DNA from 2 places in the Flexivirga sp. YIM B11880 genome. Region 2 is predicted to be linked to the other one. Evidence: predicted binding sites of a transcription regulator. Region 2 holds the regulator's gene; the other holds the start of a gene.

Region 1 (9,037 bases), on a different contig from region 2:
GCCAGTCGCCGGTGACGGCTTCGCTGGTGCGTGAAGCGCTGGAGGCCTCCCGTGAGCCGGTGTCTGCAGCCGACCTCGGCACCACGCTCGGCATCGCCCGGGCCACCGCGCAGCGCTATCTCGCGGGCCTGGTGGACGAGGGGGTTGCCGTGATGAGGCTGCGGTATGGCGGGACGGGTCGTCCCGAGCACGAATACGAGTGGCGCCGCTGACGTCGGTCGAGTAGGCGGAGCGCTAGCGGAGCCGTATCGAGACCACGTCACCGCACGCGCCACGCCCCGAGATCAGGCGGGGTCGGGGACGGGAGGACGTCCTCGTCGGTGAACGGCTTGGCGGTGCCTTGCAGCGTGCGCGCCGGCCGGACGGCGGTCGTCGCGGCCAATCGCGTTGCGCGACGGCGTAGTTCATCGAGGTCGAGTGGTCCGTCGGACGCCAGGACCACGTAGTTGCCGAAGCGACGGCCCTTCATGACGTCGGTCAGCGCAAGAACGGCCGCATCGGTGAAAGTCCTTGTGATCGTTGCCAATGCTCGGACGAGATGTCGTTTGGTGGGCTCGTCGGCGAGGTTGATCAGGAGAAGGCCGCCGGGCTTGAGCACCCGGCGGTAGTGAGCGATGACGCCTGGCGACATCAGGTCGGCGGGGACGCGCCCCTCGTCATACGCATCGACGACGATGACGTCGGCGGAGTCGTCGCGCAGCGCGCGGACGCCAGTGGCGCCGTCCTGCGGCCGCACTCGGATGCGGTGGTTCCGCGGGAGCGGCAGCTCCCGCCGGACGGCTTCGGTGATGGCCGTGTCGGGCTCGAAGACGATCTGTGGCGAGCCCGGGCGGGTGTGCTGTACGTAGCGCGGAAGAGTCAGCCCGGCACCGCCGAGGTGCGTGACGGCGAGCGGTCCGGGCGGCAACAGGTCGAAGCCGATCGCGAGTTGTGCGACGTATTCGAAGACGAGCAGCTCGGGATCACCGAGGTCCACGTGTGACTGCGGGTGGCCGTCACGCAGGACCGTGACGCCGCCGCGATCGTCGGGCTCAAAGTCGAAGTGCGGCGCGTCCGTCACGATGTCAGGGTATGCCGCGGGTGATCGCCGGGGACTACGTGCGGGAGGATGACAGCCCCGAAAGGAGTTGGTCGATGGCGGCACGGAAGATCGATCCGGAGCAAGGACGCGCAGCGGTGCTGTCCTGGTGCGCGGACCCAGAGGTCACGAGGCCGGTCCGCGCCCTGGCCGTGCGGTTCAGTCTCCAAGAGCTCGAACTGCAGGCACCCGGGCGCAGTGTCGAGGTCCGGGTCCCGCCGTTCGGTGCGGTGCAGGTGATCGAAGGGCCGCGACACCGCCGCGGTACTCCGCCGAACGTCGTTGAGCTCTCTTCGGATTCATGGCTGAAGCTCGTCGTCGGTGACCTCAGCTGGGCGGACGCCGAGGCTACCGGCCAGGTTTCGGCATCCGGCTCGCGTGCCGACCTGTCGCCATACCTGCCGTTGCTACGGCGACCGTAGAGTTGACCCATGCGCGTCGGCATCACGATCCTCCCGGAAGAACGTTGGCCGCAGGCGGCGCCCAAGTGGCGCGCGGCCGAGCAACTCGGCTTCGACCACGCCTGGACCTACGACCACCTCGTGTGGGCGGGCCTGCCCGACGCGCCGTGGTTCGGCACCACGCCGACGTTGACTGCTGCCGCGATGGTGACCTCGACCATTCGGTTGGGCACCTTCGTGACGTCGCCGAACTTCCGCCACCCGGTGGCGTTCGCCCGGGACGTCCTCGCGCTCGACGACATCTCCGGAGGGCGTTTCATCTGCGGGATCGGGCGAGGCGGGGACCTCGACTCCGAACTGCTCGGTGAGCTGCCGAGCGTCGGCGAACGCACCGAGCGCTTCTCCGAGTTCGTCCGGCTGCTCGACAAAGCGCTGACCGAGGATCACGTCACGTATGACGGCAGGTTCTTCAGCGCACACGACTCCCGAAACCTGCCCGGGTGCGTACAACAGCCACGCGTCCCGTTCATCGTCGCGGCGAACGCGCCCAAGGGGATGCGGCTCGCGGCCGAGATCGGCGACGGCTGGGTCACCTATGGCAAACCGACTGGTAGCGAAGCCGACTGGTGGGCTGGGCTGCGTGAGTCGAGCGAGCGGATGACCGAGGTGCTCGACGCCACCGGACGCGCGGACGCGTCTTTTGAGCGGCATCTGAATGGCGACGGCCTGCGCGGTTCGGTCTACGAGAGTGTCGACCGGTTCGAGGACACGCTCGGCCGTGCCCGCGAGCTCGGCTTCACTGACGTCATCACACACTGGCCACGCCCGGAAGCACCTTATGCCGCAACGGTCGAGGTGCTGGAAACCGTTGCCGCAGAAGTGCTCCCGCGGGTCAGCTGACAGCAATTCCGGCGCTTTCGTTGCCGGTCGGGTGAACCGCGTCGATATCGTAGCGTTCCACCACATCCATGATGGCGTCCTCCATGAACCGGACCGGTTCACGGCCGATCAACTCGGCCTCCTGCTGGTCCCCGGTGAGGCCCTTCTTCGCCCGACCGGTGCCGCGGCACGGAAGACATCAGCAGGGGGCTTTCGGCAGCGGCGCGTTCCGCAAGTCGTGCGGCTGGATTGAAAAATGTGTTCTATGAGAAGTATGTACAAGGTGTGCATTCGATGGTAGTTTAATGATAGTGAAAAACCGGCAGTAGGAGGGGTGTTCGGGCCATGGCGATCGATGGAACCATGCGGATACCTGACTCCCCGCGGTCCGTAGAATCTGATACGGACGGCTTTTATGAAGTGCTCGCTGCGAAAGGTCGACCAGCGCCTGGCCGGGGTCGGGAGGTGCTCGCCCGGTTGACGGAGGCAGCGCAACTGGTGGACGAAGCACCTGAGGTGTTGACCCAGTTGGGTGAGGACGAGTTGACCGATCTGGCGGGTGTGCTGCTGCGGTTGCAGGCCCGGGCCGGGCAGGTGGCGACCTTGGCCGTGGGGGATGCGGCCGAGCGTGGCACGGTCGATCGGTCGGACGCGGCGAACACGCAGCAGTGGGTGGCCTGGTGCGCCACGAGGTCCGGGGTCTCGGTAGAGCCGCGGGATGCCAAGACGGTGGCTGTGGTTGCCGAGGCGTGTCGAGATCGGCGTAACCAGGTGATCACCGTCGCGGTTCCCGACGGGTCCTGCACCTTGACCACGGCGCGCCGGGTGCTGGAGCACACGCAGCCGGTGGCCAAGATCATCCCGGCCGCGTCCCGGCAGGAGATCCATGGCTGGTTCCTGCAGTTGGACCCGTCCTACGGTTCCCGTGGCGTGGACGAACTGACCCGCAAGTTGCAGGCCATCTATGCACCGGACACCCTCGCGGCTGAGGACGCCCACCTGGAGGACGTCGAATCGTTGAGCTGGCACAAACTGGCGACTGGAATGTGGCGGTTGATCGCCGACCTGTCCCCGGCACACGCCGCGATCGTGAAGCAGGCAATCACTGCGATGTCCGCACCCAACCCCGCCACACACAACACTGGCCGGGACGCCGCCGCACACAGCGACGCTGCCTCCGGCGGTGGGCACGATGGTGCCCGCGAGAGGAACCACCAGGACCGCTCGGACGGGCGCGACCGCGGTGGCGCGGCTCCCGCTCCGGCCATGGGCGGAAAAGTGCGGGATGATCGCCTTCCGAGCAAGCGTCGACTGGACGCGCTACTGGATCTGATGTCCGCGGGTGCGAAGGTCGCGTGCGGTGACGGCACCGGAGTGGGTGCGGCCGCGACCGTGCTGCTCACGATGGATCTGGACGCCCTGCTCACCGGGATCGGTGGCGCCACCACCATCACCGGCGACGTCTTGGACGCCGCGGCGGCCCGCAAACTGGCCTGTGACGCGGACCTGGTCCCCATCGTGCTGGGCGGACCCAGTCAACCTCTGGACGTCGGACGACGAGAACGCTTGGTCACCAAGGGAATGCGGGCCGCGGTCGTGCACCGCGACAGAGGATGTTCGTTCCCCGGCTGCGACCGGCCACCCGGATTCTGCGAAGTACACCACCTGCGGCCCTGGTGGGCCGGCGGCGACACGTCCCTGGCCAATTCCGCCCTGCTCTGTTGCCGACACCACCAGATCGTGCACCGCAACGGCTACTACGCCACCGTCACCGCAGACGGGGTGGTCTGGAACCTCACCAAAGGCGCCATGCCCGGCTGGACCCACGCCGGATACAAAGCCCCTCTTCTCCTCGCAAGCTAGGTCGCCAAGGCCAACAACAGTCGCAACTCTTGGAGCAGGATTCGAGCCGGCCATGCACTCGACTTCCTTGACCCGAGCCGGCAATCAGCGCCGGTTGGAGTTCCAGTGCCGGAAGCCGGCAGCGGCCGCAGCGGTCTCGTCCCGGAAGTAGACCTCCGCCTCCGTGGAGTCGAAGTCAGGGGAGTCAGGGCCGTGGAACGTCATCGTGTCGGCGTTGCCCTTGAGCCAGCCGGCGGGTCCGGTGCCGTCGGCATTCGGTGCTGCCGAGCCGGGTCCGAGGGGACCGTCGTCGTCGGCCGACGCCGGTGCTTCCGGTTCACCACCGAACTCGGCAAGCGGCAATGGTGGCGTGTCCCAGTCGTCGCCGGACGGACCCGCGGATTTTGCGGCGGGTGCGGCTTGCTCGGCAGGAGGTTCAGAAGGCGCAGCCGCTTCCAGCGGCGGAGGTGGGGTGTCCCAGTCGTCGCCGGAGGGGGTGGCGTTGGTCGTCGCAGGGGCGGCTGGCTCGGTGGACGGCGTTGCGTCCAGCGCTGGGGGAGCCGTGTCCCAGTCGTCGCCGGAGGGGGTGGCGTTGGTCGTCGCACGGGCGGCCGGCTCGGTGGACGGCGTTGCGTCCAGCGCTGGGGGAGCCGTGTCCCAGTCGTCGCCGGAGGGGGTGGCGTTGGTCGTCGCAGGGGCGGCCGGCTCGGTGGACGGCGTTGCGTCCAGGGCTGGGGGTGGCGTGTCCCAGTCGTCGGCGGCAGGTGCGGTGCTCTCGCTGGTGGCAGTGGGAGCGTCGTCCAGCGGTGGTGGCGCGGCATCCCAGTCATCGGCCGCCGGGGTGGCCTGCTGGTCCTCCAGTGCAGGTGGCGGGGCGTCCCAGTCGTCCCCGGAATCAGCCGAGGCGGCCGGTGTGGGCGCCGTCTCATGCAGTGCAGGTGGCGGGGCGTCCCAGTCGTCGACGGCTGGCGTGCGCGCCGTCTCGTCCAGCGCAGGAGGCGGGGCATCCCAGTCGGCGGCGGGAGTGGCGGGCTGGTCGACCAGCGCCGGTGGCGGGGCATCCCAGTCGTCGACGGCTGGCGTGCACGCCGTCTCGTCCAGCGCAGGAGGCGGGGCATCCCAGTCGGCGGCGGGAGTGGCGGGCTGGTCGACCAGCGCCGGTGGCGGGGCATCCCAGTCGTCGGCGGCGGGAGTGGCGGACTCGCGCTGCTCCTCGGCTGCTCGGCCACCGACAGCTGGCTCGGTGACCTCCGGCTCCGACTTCTCCGCCGTCGCGACAGCCATGCCCGCGGCGCCTGCGCCGGCTCCAGCGGCCGCCGCCGCGGTCGCGGGTCCGGTCGCCGTCGCGCTGCGTCCCTCCTCGAGCACTTCCTCGTCCGCGACGCTGATCTTGTGATCACCGGTGACGCCGTGGATGCCGACGGAGCGGCCTCGTTGGGGGTCGCGCAGGAAGAGCCACAACGCGACTGTGAGCACGACGGCGATCAACACCAGGATCAGCCAAACCATGTCCAACACCTTCGAACGACAGCGGATGGGACCGGAACTAGCGCATTACATTAACGAGTCCGCGCACCCGCACACGCCGCCGCCCGGAGACGGGGCGGCACGCCATACACTCGAACGGCGACGACTTGAGGAAGGAGCGCGGGCTACCGTGCTGGGCGTGACAGAGCAGGACAACACCGGCGGGCCGCAACGGCAACGCGTCGTCCGGCGCCGGGTGCGCCGCACGCCCAACTTCCTCCGGTTCATCATCACCGGTGCGGTGATCGGCTTCATCGTCGGCGCAGTCATCGCGACGACCGGTCCGAGCGCCGACGGCTACTCGCAGCGCACCGGTGTCGCGCTGATCGGCGCAATTCTCGCGGCCGTCGGTGCACTCCTCGCCACCGTGGTCGCGCTGCTGCTGGAGCGCCTGCTCAACCGCCGATGACCGAGCACCCCGCCGGACATGACACACTGGTGGCGTGGCGCGCGGTGACGGACGGCTGACGCACGAACTCATTCCCGGTGAGAAGGCACCCCAGGACGCATGTGGTGTCTTCGGTGTCTGGGCTCCCGGTGAGGAAGTTGCGAAACTCACCTATTTCGGGCTCTACGCCCTGCAACACCGCGGGCAGGAGTCGGCCGGCATCGCGACCAGCGACGGCCACAGCATCCTGGTCTACAAGGACATGGGGCTCGTCTCCCAGGTCTTCGACGAGTCGAGCCTGACCTCCCTGCGGGGACACCTGGCCATCGGCCACACCCGCTACTCCACCACCGGCGGCAGCACCTGGGAGAACGCGCAGCCCACTCTGGGCGGCAGCGATCGCGGCACCGTGGCGCTGGCCCACAACGGCAACCTGATCAACACCGCCGAGCTGCGCGACCTGGTCGACGAGAAGCTCGACGGCCGCGCCGCCCGCGGCGAACTCGCCCGCGGCAACACCTCCGACACCGCCGTCGTCACGGCGCTGCTGTCCGAGAACCCCGACAAACCGCTCGAGGAGACCGCCCTCGAGGTGCTGCCCAAGCTGCGCGGTGCCTTCTGCTTCGTCTTCATGGACGAGCACACCTTGTATGCCGCGCGCGATCCGTATGGCGTGCGGCCGCTCGCCCTGGGGCGTCTCGAGCGAGGCTGGGTCGTGGCCTCCGAGACCGCAGCCCTGCAGACCATCGGTGCCAGCGTGGTCCGGGAGATCGAGCCTGGAGAGCTCATCGCGATCGACGAGTACGGCCTGCGCAGCCACAAGTTCGCCGAGCCGAAGCCGAAGGGCTGCGTCTTCGAATACGTCTACCTGGCGCGGCCGGATGCGGTGATCCGCGGCCGGGTGGTGCACGAGGCCCGCGTCGAGATGGGCCGGGCGCTCGCCCGTGAGCACCCGGTCGACGCCGACCTGGTCATCGGCGTCCCCGAGTCGGGGGTGCCGGCCGCGACGGGCTATGCGCAGGAGTCCGGCATACCGTTCGGCCAGGGCTTCGTGAAGAACGCCTACGTCGGTCGCACCTTCATCCAGCCCAGCCAGACGCTGCGGCAGCTCGGCATCCGGCTGAAACTCAATGCGCTCGAGCACGCCGTCAAGGGCAAACGCCTCGTGGTCGTCGACGACTCAGTCGTGCGCGGCAACACGCAGCGCGCCCAGATCCGGATGCTGCGCGAGGCCGGCGCTGCCGAGGTGCACGTGCGGATCTCGTCGCCGCCGGTGAAGTGGCCGTGCTTCTACGGCATCGACTTCGCCACCCGCGCGGAGCTGATCGCCAACGGCCTCGGCGTGCAGGAGATCTGCGCGTCGATCGGCGCCGACTCGCTCGGCTACATCTCCGAGGACGGCATGATCGCCGCGACCCGGCAGCCCAAGTCGCAGCTGTGCAGTGCGTGCTTCACCGGGGACTACCCGATCGCGCTCCCGGAGGACGGCCGCATCGGCAAGCACGTCCTGGAGACGCTGCCGATCGAGCTGCGCACCGGCCACGACAGCGCGGTCGACCTCGCCGAGCAGGACCGCCGCCAGGACGCCGAAGGCGTGTCGATCGGCGTCGCCGGCGGCGCCGAGAACTCGCTGCTGCAGCCCTGAACCGTCATACCCCCGAAGGACTCCGATGACCGACTCCCCGCAGATCACGTATGCCGCAGCCGGTGTCGACGTCGAGGCGGGTGACAAGGCGGTCGAGCTGATGAAGGCGTCGGTCCGCCGCGCCACCCGGCCCGAGGTGATCGGCGGTCTGGGCGGTTTCGCGGGCCTCTTCGACGCCTCGGCGATCGCCCGCTTCGCGCACCCGGTGCTGGCGACCTCCACCGACGGGGTCGGCACCAAGGTCGCGATCGCCCAGGCGATGGACGTGCACGACACCATCGGCTTCGATCTGGTCGGGATGGTCGTCGACGACATCGTGGTGTGCGGCGCCGAGCCGCTCTTCATGACCGACTACATCGCCACCGGCAAGGTGGTGCCCGAGCGGATCGCCGCCATCGTGCGCGGCATCGCTGCCGCGTGCGAGCAGGCGAACGTGGCCCTCGTCGGCGGCGAGACCGCCGAACACCCCGGCCTGCTCGAGCCGACCGAGTACGACGTCGCCGGTGCCGCCACCGGTGCCGCGGAGCGGTCCGAGCTGATCACCCCGGATCGGGTCGAGGCGGGGGACGTGGTGCTCGGCATACCCTCCAGCGGCCTGCACTCCAACGGCTTCTCGCTGGTGCGGCGGGTGATTGCCGACGCCGGCTGGTCGCTGGACCGCGAGGTGCCGGAGTTCGGCCGCACGCTCGGCGAGGAGCTGCTCACCCCCACCCGCGTGTATGCCGCCGACCTGCTGCGCCTCATCCGCGCTCTGCCGGTGCACGCCCTGTCGCACGTCACCGGCGGCGGCCTCGCCGCCAACCTGGCACGGGTGCTGCCGACCGGGCTGACCGCCGTGCTGGACCGGAGTAGCTGGACGCCGCCGGCGGTGTTCTCGGTGATCGGCGAACTCGGCAACGTGCCGCAGCACGACCTGGAACGCACCCTCAACCAGGGTGTCGGTTTCGCCGCGGTGCTGCCGCCGGAGGCGGTGGACGAGGCGCTCGCCATACTGGCCGGGTGTGACCTACCCAGTTGGGTGATGGGCACTGTGCGTGCGACCGAGGAGGTCGATGCGGGTGCCGCGGAGATCATCAGCGGTGCCAAGGGAACGCAGTCCGGTGGCGCGCAGCTGATCGGTGCGCACGCGTCGTGATCGGCGCGTCAGCCGCGGATCAACGCCTGTGGGCCGCCCAGTCGGCGTAGTCGCCGTAGTCGTCGTCGTCACGCACGTCATCGGTGCTGTCCGCCGACTCGTGTGACTTCGCGCGAAGTTCGCGCTCGAGTGCATTCAGATC
Region 2 (9,037 bases):
TCCAACGTGACTCTCGTCTTGTTGTCCGCGATGTGGCTCGCCGGCTGGCTTCGCATTCGGGGCCGCTGGCGGTTTCTCGCCGCGGCGGTCGTGCTGGGTTTGTTCGTGCTGTTGTGCCGGCCGGAACCATCGGTGATCCGGGCCGCCGTCATGGGCCTCATCGGCCTGGTCGGTATGTCGGTGTCCCGGCGGGCGGCCGGGCCGCCGGTGCTCGCGGCGGCGGTGCTAGTCCTGCTCGTGGTGGACCCATGGCTCGCCGCGTCATACGGCTTCGCACTGTCGACGCTCGCCACGGCGGGGTTGCTCTTCTTCGCCCGGCCCTGGGCCGACCGGATCGCCCGGTGGTTACCCCGGCGGCTCGCACCGCTGGCGGAGGCGGTTGCCATTCCGATGGCCGCGCAGGCGATGTGTGCACCGGTGATCGTGCTGCTGCAGGGTTCGGTGAGCCTCATCGGCATACCGGCCAACGTGCTGGCGGCCCCGCTGGTTGCCCCGGCCACGATGTGCGGTGTGGCGACGGTGCTGGTCGCGCCGCTGAGCACGTCCCTCGCGCGCGGACCGGCCTGGCTGGCCGCGCTCCCGACCGAGGGCATCGCGTGGATCGCGCACAGTTGCGCCCGCGTGCCGCTCGGCACGCTGCCCTGGCCCGACGGCGCCGCCGGTGCCCTGCTGCTCGCCGGGCTCACGCTCGTCGCCCTGTTCACCGGTGTCTGGTTGCTGCGTCACCTGTGGGTGCGGCCTTACCTGGCCGGCGCCGGCGCGGTGCTCGCGGCTGCCGCCTGGGCGCCGACACCGATCAGCGGCTGGCCGCCCACCGGATGGGTCTTTGTCGCCTGCGACGTCGGACAGGGTGACGGCGGCGTGCTCGCGACCTCTCCCGGCCACGTCGTGGTGGTCGACACCGGTCCGGAGCCGGACCTGATGGACGCGTGCCTCGACCGGTTACAGGTCGGCGTCATCGACGCCGTCGTCCTGACCCACTTCCACGCCGACCACGTGGGCGGTCTCGCCGGTGTGTTCGAGGGCCGCGCGGTGGGACCGATCTACGTCACGCCGGTGTCGTCGTCGACGACCACGGACACCGACGCCGAGGCCAGCGAGGAGCCACTCGTTCGCAAGCTGGCGGCCGAGCATCACCTGCCGGTCCGGCCCTTGATGACCGGTGACGTGCTCGACATCGGTGCGGTGCACGCGCTCGTGGTCGGCCCCACCCGATTGATCCGCGCCGGCTCGATCCAGAACAACAACAGCGTCGTGCTCGACGTGCGCAGCCAAGGACTGCGGCTGGTGCTCACCGGCGACATCGAACGCGAAGGCGGCACAACGCTGTTGAGCCAACTGCGGGCGCTGCCGAACGCGCCGCCGGTCGACGTGCTCAAGGTGCCGCACCACGGTTCGGCCAACCAGGCCCCGGAGTTGGAGCGCTTCCTGCACGCGCCGATCGCTGTCATCAGCGTCGGTGCGGACAACGACTACGGGCATCCGGCGCCGCGCACGCTCGACCTGCTGCGCGAGAGCAACTCGACGGTCGAGCGCACCGACCGGGGTGGCGACATCGTGATCGTCGCGCGCGACGGGGAGCCGCTGGTGGCTAGGCCGTGACCGGCGAGGCGGAGGCGGTCAGTCGCCGCAGACGCCCTTGGCGTGCGCCGCCTCGCACAGCGCGTCGAGCGTGGCGGCCACTGCCGGCACGCGCTGCAGGTCGGGAGTAGTGACGGCATACACCGTCCGCCGCGAGGCGGGATCCATCGGCAGGCACACGACGCCGGGGTTGCCGGCGGAGCGGCGGATCAGGTCGGGGACGAGGGAGACGCCCAGTCCCTCGGAGACGAGGCCCAGCACCGCGACGTAGTCCTCGGTCTCGAAGGCGACATCCGGGTTGAAGCCGGCGCGCTCGGCCAGCGCGAGCAGGTGACCGCGACATCGAGGGCAGCCGGCGATCCAGGGCTCATCGGCCATGTCGGCGAGCTTGACCTTCTTGGAGGCGGCGCGTGGGTGATCCAGCGGCAGCGCGAGACGCACTTCGTCGTCCAGCAACTTGCGGGTCACGAACGAGTCGATGTCCTCCTCGCCGCGCGCCAGGTCGGTGCCCTCGTAGGCGAAGGCGACGGCGACATCGCACTCACCGGACCGCAGCGCCGCGAGCGACTCGGGCGGCTCGGCTTCGGTGAAGGTCACATGCACGTCCGGGAAGCGCTGCTTGACCAGGGCGAGGGCACGCGGCACCAGCGTGGAGGAGGACGACGGGAACGCCATCAGCCGGACGCGGCCGGCGCGCAGGCCGGCGATCGCGGCCACCTCGGACTCCGCCGCGTCCAGCGCGGCGAGCACCGGGTTGGCGTGCCGAGCCAGCACCTGGCCGGCCTCGGTGAGCCGTACGCTGCGCCCGAGACGCTCCACCAGCACCGTGCCCGTGCGGTCCTCGAGGCGCCGGACCATCTGGGAGATGGCCGGCTGCGAGTAGCCGAGGGAGGCAGCCGCGGCGGTGAAGCTGCCGTGGTCGCTGATGGCCTTGATGACTCGCAGGCCGGCGGCGTCGATCATGCGTCCAGAATAACATTTGGTTATTGACCGGAGATCCAACGTACGAATCGCTGATCGTTACGCTTGTGACGTCATTCTTCCGAGGTTTCGGCGGGTTTTCCGAAGGACCGACGGTCGGTATGTCGGGACGGGTTTGAGCGGCCATCATCGGCAGCTCGGCGGGTGTGTGAGAGCTTGGCTTGGTGGCAGCTGATCTGAGAGCGCTGACCGAGTTGGTCGCAGGCGGGGGAGTGCTCGCGCTCACCGGGGCGGGGCTGTCGACCGAGTCCGGCATACCCGACTATCGCGGAGCCGACGGCACGCGCCGCTTCCAGCCGATGACGGCGCAGGAGTTGCTCGCGGATCGGGAAGCGCGCCGGCGTTATTGGGCGCGGTCGTACGTCGGCTGGCCGCGCTTCGCCGCTGCTCGCCCGAACCAGGGTCACTACGCGGTGGCCGCACTGCAGTCGGCGAGGTATGTCGGGCCGATCATCACCCAGAACGTCGACCGGTTGCACCAGGCCGCAGGTGCGGCCGACGTCGCGGAGTTGCACGGCAGCCTCGAGCAGGTCGTGTGCATGCGGTGCGGCGAACGCTATGCGCGCACCACGGTCGACGAATGGCTCCAACTGGCGAATCCGGACTTCGACCGCTCGGCGGACGGGCCACTGCGGCCCGACGGCGACGTCGCGATCGCCGAGTCGCTGATCGCCGGTTTCCGGCTGGTGCACTGCGTCGTCTGTGGGTCGGACCTGCTCAAGCCGGACGTCGTGATGTTCGGGGAGTCGGTGCCCAAACCGCTGGTCGAGCAATGCTTTTCGTATGTCGCCGCGGCGCGGTCGGTGCTGGTGCTCGGTTCGTCGCTCGCGGTGATGTCCGGCTACCGCTTCGTGCGGCGAGCGGCCCGCGCGGGGATTCCGGTCGCGGTGATCACCCATGGCTGGACGCGCGCCACCGACGAGGAGGTGTCGGTGCGCGTCGACGCGCCGCTCGGTGAGACGTTGACGGCACTCGCCGATGCTCTGACGGGCTGAGCTGACCTAGACCCGGCGCAGGACCGCGGTGACCTTGCCGAGGATCGTCGCGTCGTCGCCGTCGATCGGGTCATAGGCGTCGTTGTGCGGCAGCAGCCAGACCTTCCCGCGGGCCCGCTTGAAGGTCTTGACGGTGGCCTCGTTGTCGAGCATGGCGGCCACGATGTCGCCATTGGTGGCGGTCGGCTGCTGGCGCACGACCACCCAGTCGCCGTCGCAGATCGCCGCGTCGACCATGGAGTCACCGACCACCTTCAGCAGGAAGAGGTCCCCCTCGCCGACGATCTGCTTGGGCAGCGGAAAGACGTCTTCGACCACCTCCTCGGCGAGGATCGGGCCGCCGGCGGCGATCCGGCCGACCACCGGGATGTATGACGCCGCGGGGCGCTGGTCGCCGAGCCCCGTCTCGTCGATGCCGGAGTCGTCGGCTCCGCGCACGCTCGACCCTCCGCGATAGCCGCGCATGTCGGTCGCGTCCGGATCGATCACCTCCATGGCACGGGGGCGGTTGGGGTCGCGGCGCAGGTAGCCCTTGCGCTCGAGCATCGTCAGCTGGTGCGCGACCGAACTGGGGCTGGTGAGGCCGACCGCATCGCCGATCTCGCGCAGGCTCGGCGGATAGCCCCGCCTGTCGACCGAGTTGCGGATCACCTGCAGCACCTTCCGCTGCCGGGTCGTGAGGCCCTCGCCCCTGCGGTCAGGGAGTTCGTGCACCTGTGCCATCGCTGTCATTCCTCCTCGGCGAAGTTGCTCGAAAGCGTCCGGCGAGCGGTGTGTGCGGACGGCTGTCCGAACGGGTTGTCGGTGGTCGGTGCTTGCCTTGGCTTTGTGAAAACAGCGTATGGGTTTCGGACACAAGTTCCAAACATCTGTACGACGCGTGTCTCGACCACATCGAACGTTCGTGCTATACATCGGACAGGCGTCCGATCGCACGAATGTTCGGAGCAGGTCTGCCGACCGAGTGGTGCGACCGTGACCGCACCGGAGTTTCAGGAGGAAGAGATGAGTGCACTGATCCAATGGGATGCGCCGGTCCAGCCGGGCGCGGCGCGGAGAGCCCGCCGGCACCTGCGGACCGTGCCGACCGGCCCGGCGGCACGCGGGGGCGGGCGTTCGGTCGGCGTGCGGGTCCAGCCGGCCGGACTTCGGCTGACCGGTCGAGGCCGCCGCCTCGTCGGTGTGCTGGTCGCTCTTGCGCTGCTCGCCGGTGGCGGCGCCGCTGCCCGGGCGTGGGCCGCGACGCCGGCTCCTTCCCCACGGACCGTCACCGTGCAGTCCGGGCAGACGCTGTCCGAGGTCGCACACGGCGCCTATCCGTCGCTCGCCGTGTCCGACGCGGTCACCAAGGTGGCGCTGGCCAATGGTCTGAACGGTCTGCAGGTGGTCGCCGGTGAGCGGTTACAACTGCCGCGCTGAGGGTTTCCGGCGCGCCGTTCCGAGCGGCTGACCAGCGCTTTTCGGGTGCGACACGCGGGCTCTTGCGCTTGTGGTGAGATCGGCTTAACATCCCTATATCTAGTAGTTACACGGATGCAATTTATCCACATCTAGTCCACACGCAGAGTCCGGTCATCCCCAGTTCGTCCACCGTTTTCCCACAACCTCGTCCACAGGTTGCGGCGATTCGGGCGGCCGGATGGCCTTGCTCGGCAGACGCATGAGAGGGGTCGCACATGCACTGTCCGTTCTGCCGGCACGACGACAGTCGTGTCGTCGACAGCCGCACGAGCGAGGACGGCACCTGCATCAAGCGGCGACGTCAATGTCCCACCTGCGGCAAGCGCTTCTCGACCGTGGAGACGGCCAGCCTGACCGTCGTGAAGCGGTCCGGTGCGAGCGAGCCGTTCAGCCGCCAGAAGGTGCTGATCGGCGTCCGGAAGGCCTGTCAGGGCCGGCCGGTCACCGAGGACCAGTTGGCGCTGTTGGCCCAAGAGGTCGAGGAGTCGATCCGGGCGCAGGGCGCTGCGGAGATCGACGCCCACGACGTCGGCCTGGCCATCCTCGGCCCGTTGCGCAGCCTCGATGAAGTGGCCTATTTGCGGTTCGCGAGCGTCTATCAGGCGTTCGAGGGTCTCGAAGACTTCGAGTCGGCGATCGCCCTGCTCCGTGCCGAGCGACCACCGACCGGCATCGAGCCGGAGCGGCAGCGCACGGGCGACTGAGATCGGCTCCGGATCGTCCCGGGCATCAGCAGCACCAGATCGACAGACCAGACAGCAGCGACAGTCGACCACCGTGAGGTGGAAAGGAAGTTGGACATGACCGACACGGCAGACGCCGGCCCCCAGGCACAGCGCAGCAACTCCGCTCGCAAGGGGCTGACCGTCGAGCGCATCTTCACCACACCGGGTGTGCACCCCTACGACGAGGTCACCTGGGAACGACGCGACGTCGTCCAACAGAACTGGAAGACCGGCGAGACGATCTTCGAGCAGCGCGGTGTCGAGTTTCCCGACAGCTGGTCGCTCAACGCCTCGACCATCGTCACCACCAAGTACTTCCGGGGCGCGGTCGGCACGCCGGAGCGGGAGAGCAGCCTGAAGCAGCTCATCGACCGGGTGGTCCTCACCTACGTGCGCGCCGGCAAGGAGCACGGCTACTTCGCCACCGACGAGGACGCGGAGATCTTCGAGCACGAGCTGACCTGGTCCCTGCTGCACCAGGTGTTCAGCTTCAACTCACCGGTGTGGTTCAACGTCGGCACCAAGTCGCCCCAGCAGGTTTCGGCCTGCTTCATCCTGTCGGTCGACGACTCGATGGACTCGATCCTCAACTGGTACAAGGAAGAGGGCTTCATCTTCAAGGGCGGCTCCGGCGCCGGCCTGAACCTTTCCCGGATCCGGTCCTCCAAGGAGCTGCTGTCCTCCGGAGGCACCGCGTCCGGCCCTGTGTCCTTCATGCGCGGCGCCGACGCGTCCGCCGGCACCATCAAGTCCGGTGGGGCGACCCGGCGGGCCGCGAAGATGGTCGTCCTCGACGTCGATCACCCGGACATCGAGGAGTTCGTGGAGACCAAGGCGCGCGAGGAGGACAAGATCCGCGCGCTGCGCGACGCCGGCTTCGACATGGACCTCGGCGGGAAGGACATCACCTCCGTCCAGTACCAGAACGCCAACAACTCGGTCCGGGTCACCGACGAGTTCATGCGTGCGGTGGAGGAGGGCGCGTCGTTCGGTCTGCGCGCCCGTCATACCGGCGAGGTCATCGAGGAGATCGACGCCCGCACGCTCTTCGACAAGATCAACAAGGCGGCGTGGGAGTGCGCCGACCCGGGTCTGCAGTACGACGACACGATCAACGCGTGGCACACCAACCCCGAGACGGGCCGGATCACCGCGTCCAACCCGTGCTCGGAGTACATGTCGCTGGACAACAGCTCCTGCAACCTGGCCAGCCTCAACCTGCTGAAGTTCCTGCGCGAGGACGACACGTTCGACGCCGCGACCTTCCAGAAGGTGACCGAGCTGGTCATCACCGCGATGGACATCTCCATCTGCTTCGCCGACTTCCCGACCGAGTCGATCGGTCAGACCACCCGGGACTACCGCCAGCTGGGCATCGGCTACGCCAACCTGGGCGCCCTGCTGATGGCGACCGGGCACGGCTACGACTCCGAGGGTGGTCGGTCGCTGGCCGCGGCGATCACCTCCCTGCTCACCGGTGCCGCTTACAAGCGGTCGACGGAGCTGGCCGGCATCGTGGGCCCCTACAACGGCTACGCCCGCAACGCCGAGGCGCACCAGCGGGTGATGCGCAAGCACCAGGCGGCCAATGACGCGGTCCGCACCCTGGACGCGATGGACTCCGAGATCCACCGCTACGCCACCAAGGCGTGGGCCGCGGTCGTGGAGAACGGCGCCAAGAACGGCTTCCGCAACGCGCAGGCGTCGGTGCTCGCACCGACCGGCACCATCGGCTTCATGATGGACTGCGACACCACCGGCATCGAGCCGGACTTCTCACTGGTGAAGTTCAAGAAGCTCGTCGGCGGCGGTTCGATGCAGATCGTCAACCAGACGATCCCGCGCGCGCTGAAGAAGCTCGGCTACCAGACCGAGCAGATCGAGGCGATCGTCGAGCACATCGCCGAGCACGGGCACGTCATCGACGCTCCCGGTCTGAAGCCCGAGCACTACGAGGTGTTCGACTGCGCGATGGGGGAGCGGGCCATCGCTCCGATGGGTCACGTGCGGATGATGGCGGCGACTCAGCCGTTCCTCTCCGGCGCGATCTCCAAGACGGTCAACCTGCCCGAGAGCGCGACGGTCGAGGACATCGCCGAGGTGCACCTGGAGGGCTGGAAGCTCGGCCTCAAGGCGCTGGCCGTCTACCGCGACAACTGCAAGGTCGGTCAGCCGCTGTCGGACGGCAAGAAGGCCGCGAAGCCGGAGCCGGAGCCGGAGAAGGTCGTCGAATACCGTCCGGTCCGTCGTCGCCTGCCCAAGCGACGCAAGAGCGAGACCACGTCGTTCGCCGTTGCCGGGGCCGAGGGCTACCTGACCGCCGGCACCTACGAGGACGGCAAGCTCGGTGAGCTGTTCCTCAAGCTCGGCAAGCAGGGCTCGACCCTGGCCGGCATGATGGACGCCTTCTCGATCGCGGTGTCGGTCGGGCTGCAGTACGGCGTGCCGCTGGAGACGTATGTCGAGAAGTTCACCAACCTGCGGTTCGACCCGGCCGGCATGACCGACGACCCCGATGTGCGGATGGCGCAGTCGATCATGGACTACGTGTTCCGCCGCCTGGCGCTGGACCACCTGGACTTCGAGACCCGGTCGTTCATGGGCATCCACACCGCCGCGGAGCGCGCCCGGCACTTGGAGACCGGCTCCTACGCCGAGGAGCCCGACGCCGACGCCGAGGAGGTTGCCGAAGAGCTCGAGTCCTACTCCCAGTCGGTCGGCACCACCACCAAGCGGGAGGAGCGGGCACCGGCGGCGACCGACGGGAGCAGCACTGACCCGGTCGACCTGGACTACCGGTCCGGGTCCGGCGCGGCCGACGCCCGTGTCGTCTCCGGCGAGATCCACTCCTCCCAGGACCTGATGGAGCGCTTCCAGGGCAAGGCGGCCGACGCACCGATGTGCATGACCTGCGGCACCAAGATGCGCCCCGCCGGCTCGTGCTACGTCTGCGAGGGTTGCGGCTCGACCAGCGGCTGCAGCTGACGCAGGCACTGCACAATGAGCATCGGCCCGGTGGACCTCAGCGGTCCACCGGGCCGGTCGTGTCTTGCCCCAACGATTGTGGCAACGATCGGCTCACACCGCCCAACCGTGTGACAGCCGTCGTCGTCATCTCGGTCATCGTGCCGGAAGACGCGGCACACGAGGGTCCGGGGGCGGGGAAATGTTTCGCAGGATCACGGCAGCGGTCGCGCCGGCTGCCACGCTCGGCATGGCGGGGCTGGTCAGCGCCGCAGCGGCGACGACCCGCGGTTCGCGGCGCGCGACGGGGCGACCGTGCTGATGCACACC

What was found. The regulator LexA, encoded in region 2, represses DNA repair genes until DNA is damaged. The targets are predictions, from matches to a motif close to TCGAACANNTGTTCGA.
Region 1: ACN8HC_RS00895 (HNH endonuclease signature motif containing protein) is a predicted target of LexA. The motif match lies at 2,609-2,624, and genes of this name have one in related genera.

Annotation. Positions count from the first base shown of each region.
Region 1 covers NZ_JBMAMH010000001.1:184,023-193,059, reverse strand. Annotated here, with positions in the region: gene ACN8HC_RS00915 (response regulator) at 1-212, shown strand, start outside; gene ACN8HC_RS00910 (spermidine synthase) at 260-1,060, opposite strand; gene ACN8HC_RS00905 (sterol carrier family protein) at 1,135-1,500, shown strand; gene ACN8HC_RS00900 (LLM class flavin-dependent oxidoreductase) at 1,510-2,379, shown strand; gene ACN8HC_RS00895 (HNH endonuclease signature motif containing protein) at 2,836-4,221, shown strand; gene ACN8HC_RS00890 (sunset domain-containing protein) at 4,306-5,709, opposite strand; gene ACN8HC_RS00885 (hypothetical protein) at 5,867-6,136, shown strand; gene purF (amidophosphoribosyltransferase) at 6,171-7,760, shown strand; gene purM (phosphoribosylformylglycinamidine cyclo-ligase) at 7,786-8,895, shown strand; gene ACN8HC_RS00870 (DUF3073 domain-containing protein) at 8,915-9,037, opposite strand, start outside.
Region 2 covers NZ_JBMAMH010000002.1:162,196-171,232, forward strand. Annotated here, with positions in the region: gene ACN8HC_RS05275 (ComEC/Rec2 family competence protein) at 1-1,602, shown strand, start outside; gene ACN8HC_RS05280 (LysR family transcriptional regulator) at 1,621-2,544, opposite strand; gene ACN8HC_RS05285 (Sir2 family NAD-dependent protein deacetylase) at 2,727-3,557, shown strand; gene lexA (transcriptional repressor LexA) at 3,564-4,280, opposite strand; gene ACN8HC_RS05295 (LysM peptidoglycan-binding domain-containing protein) at 4,563-4,976, shown strand; gene nrdR (transcriptional regulator NrdR) at 5,234-5,722, shown strand; gene ACN8HC_RS05305 (vitamin B12-dependent ribonucleotide reductase) at 5,819-8,728, shown strand.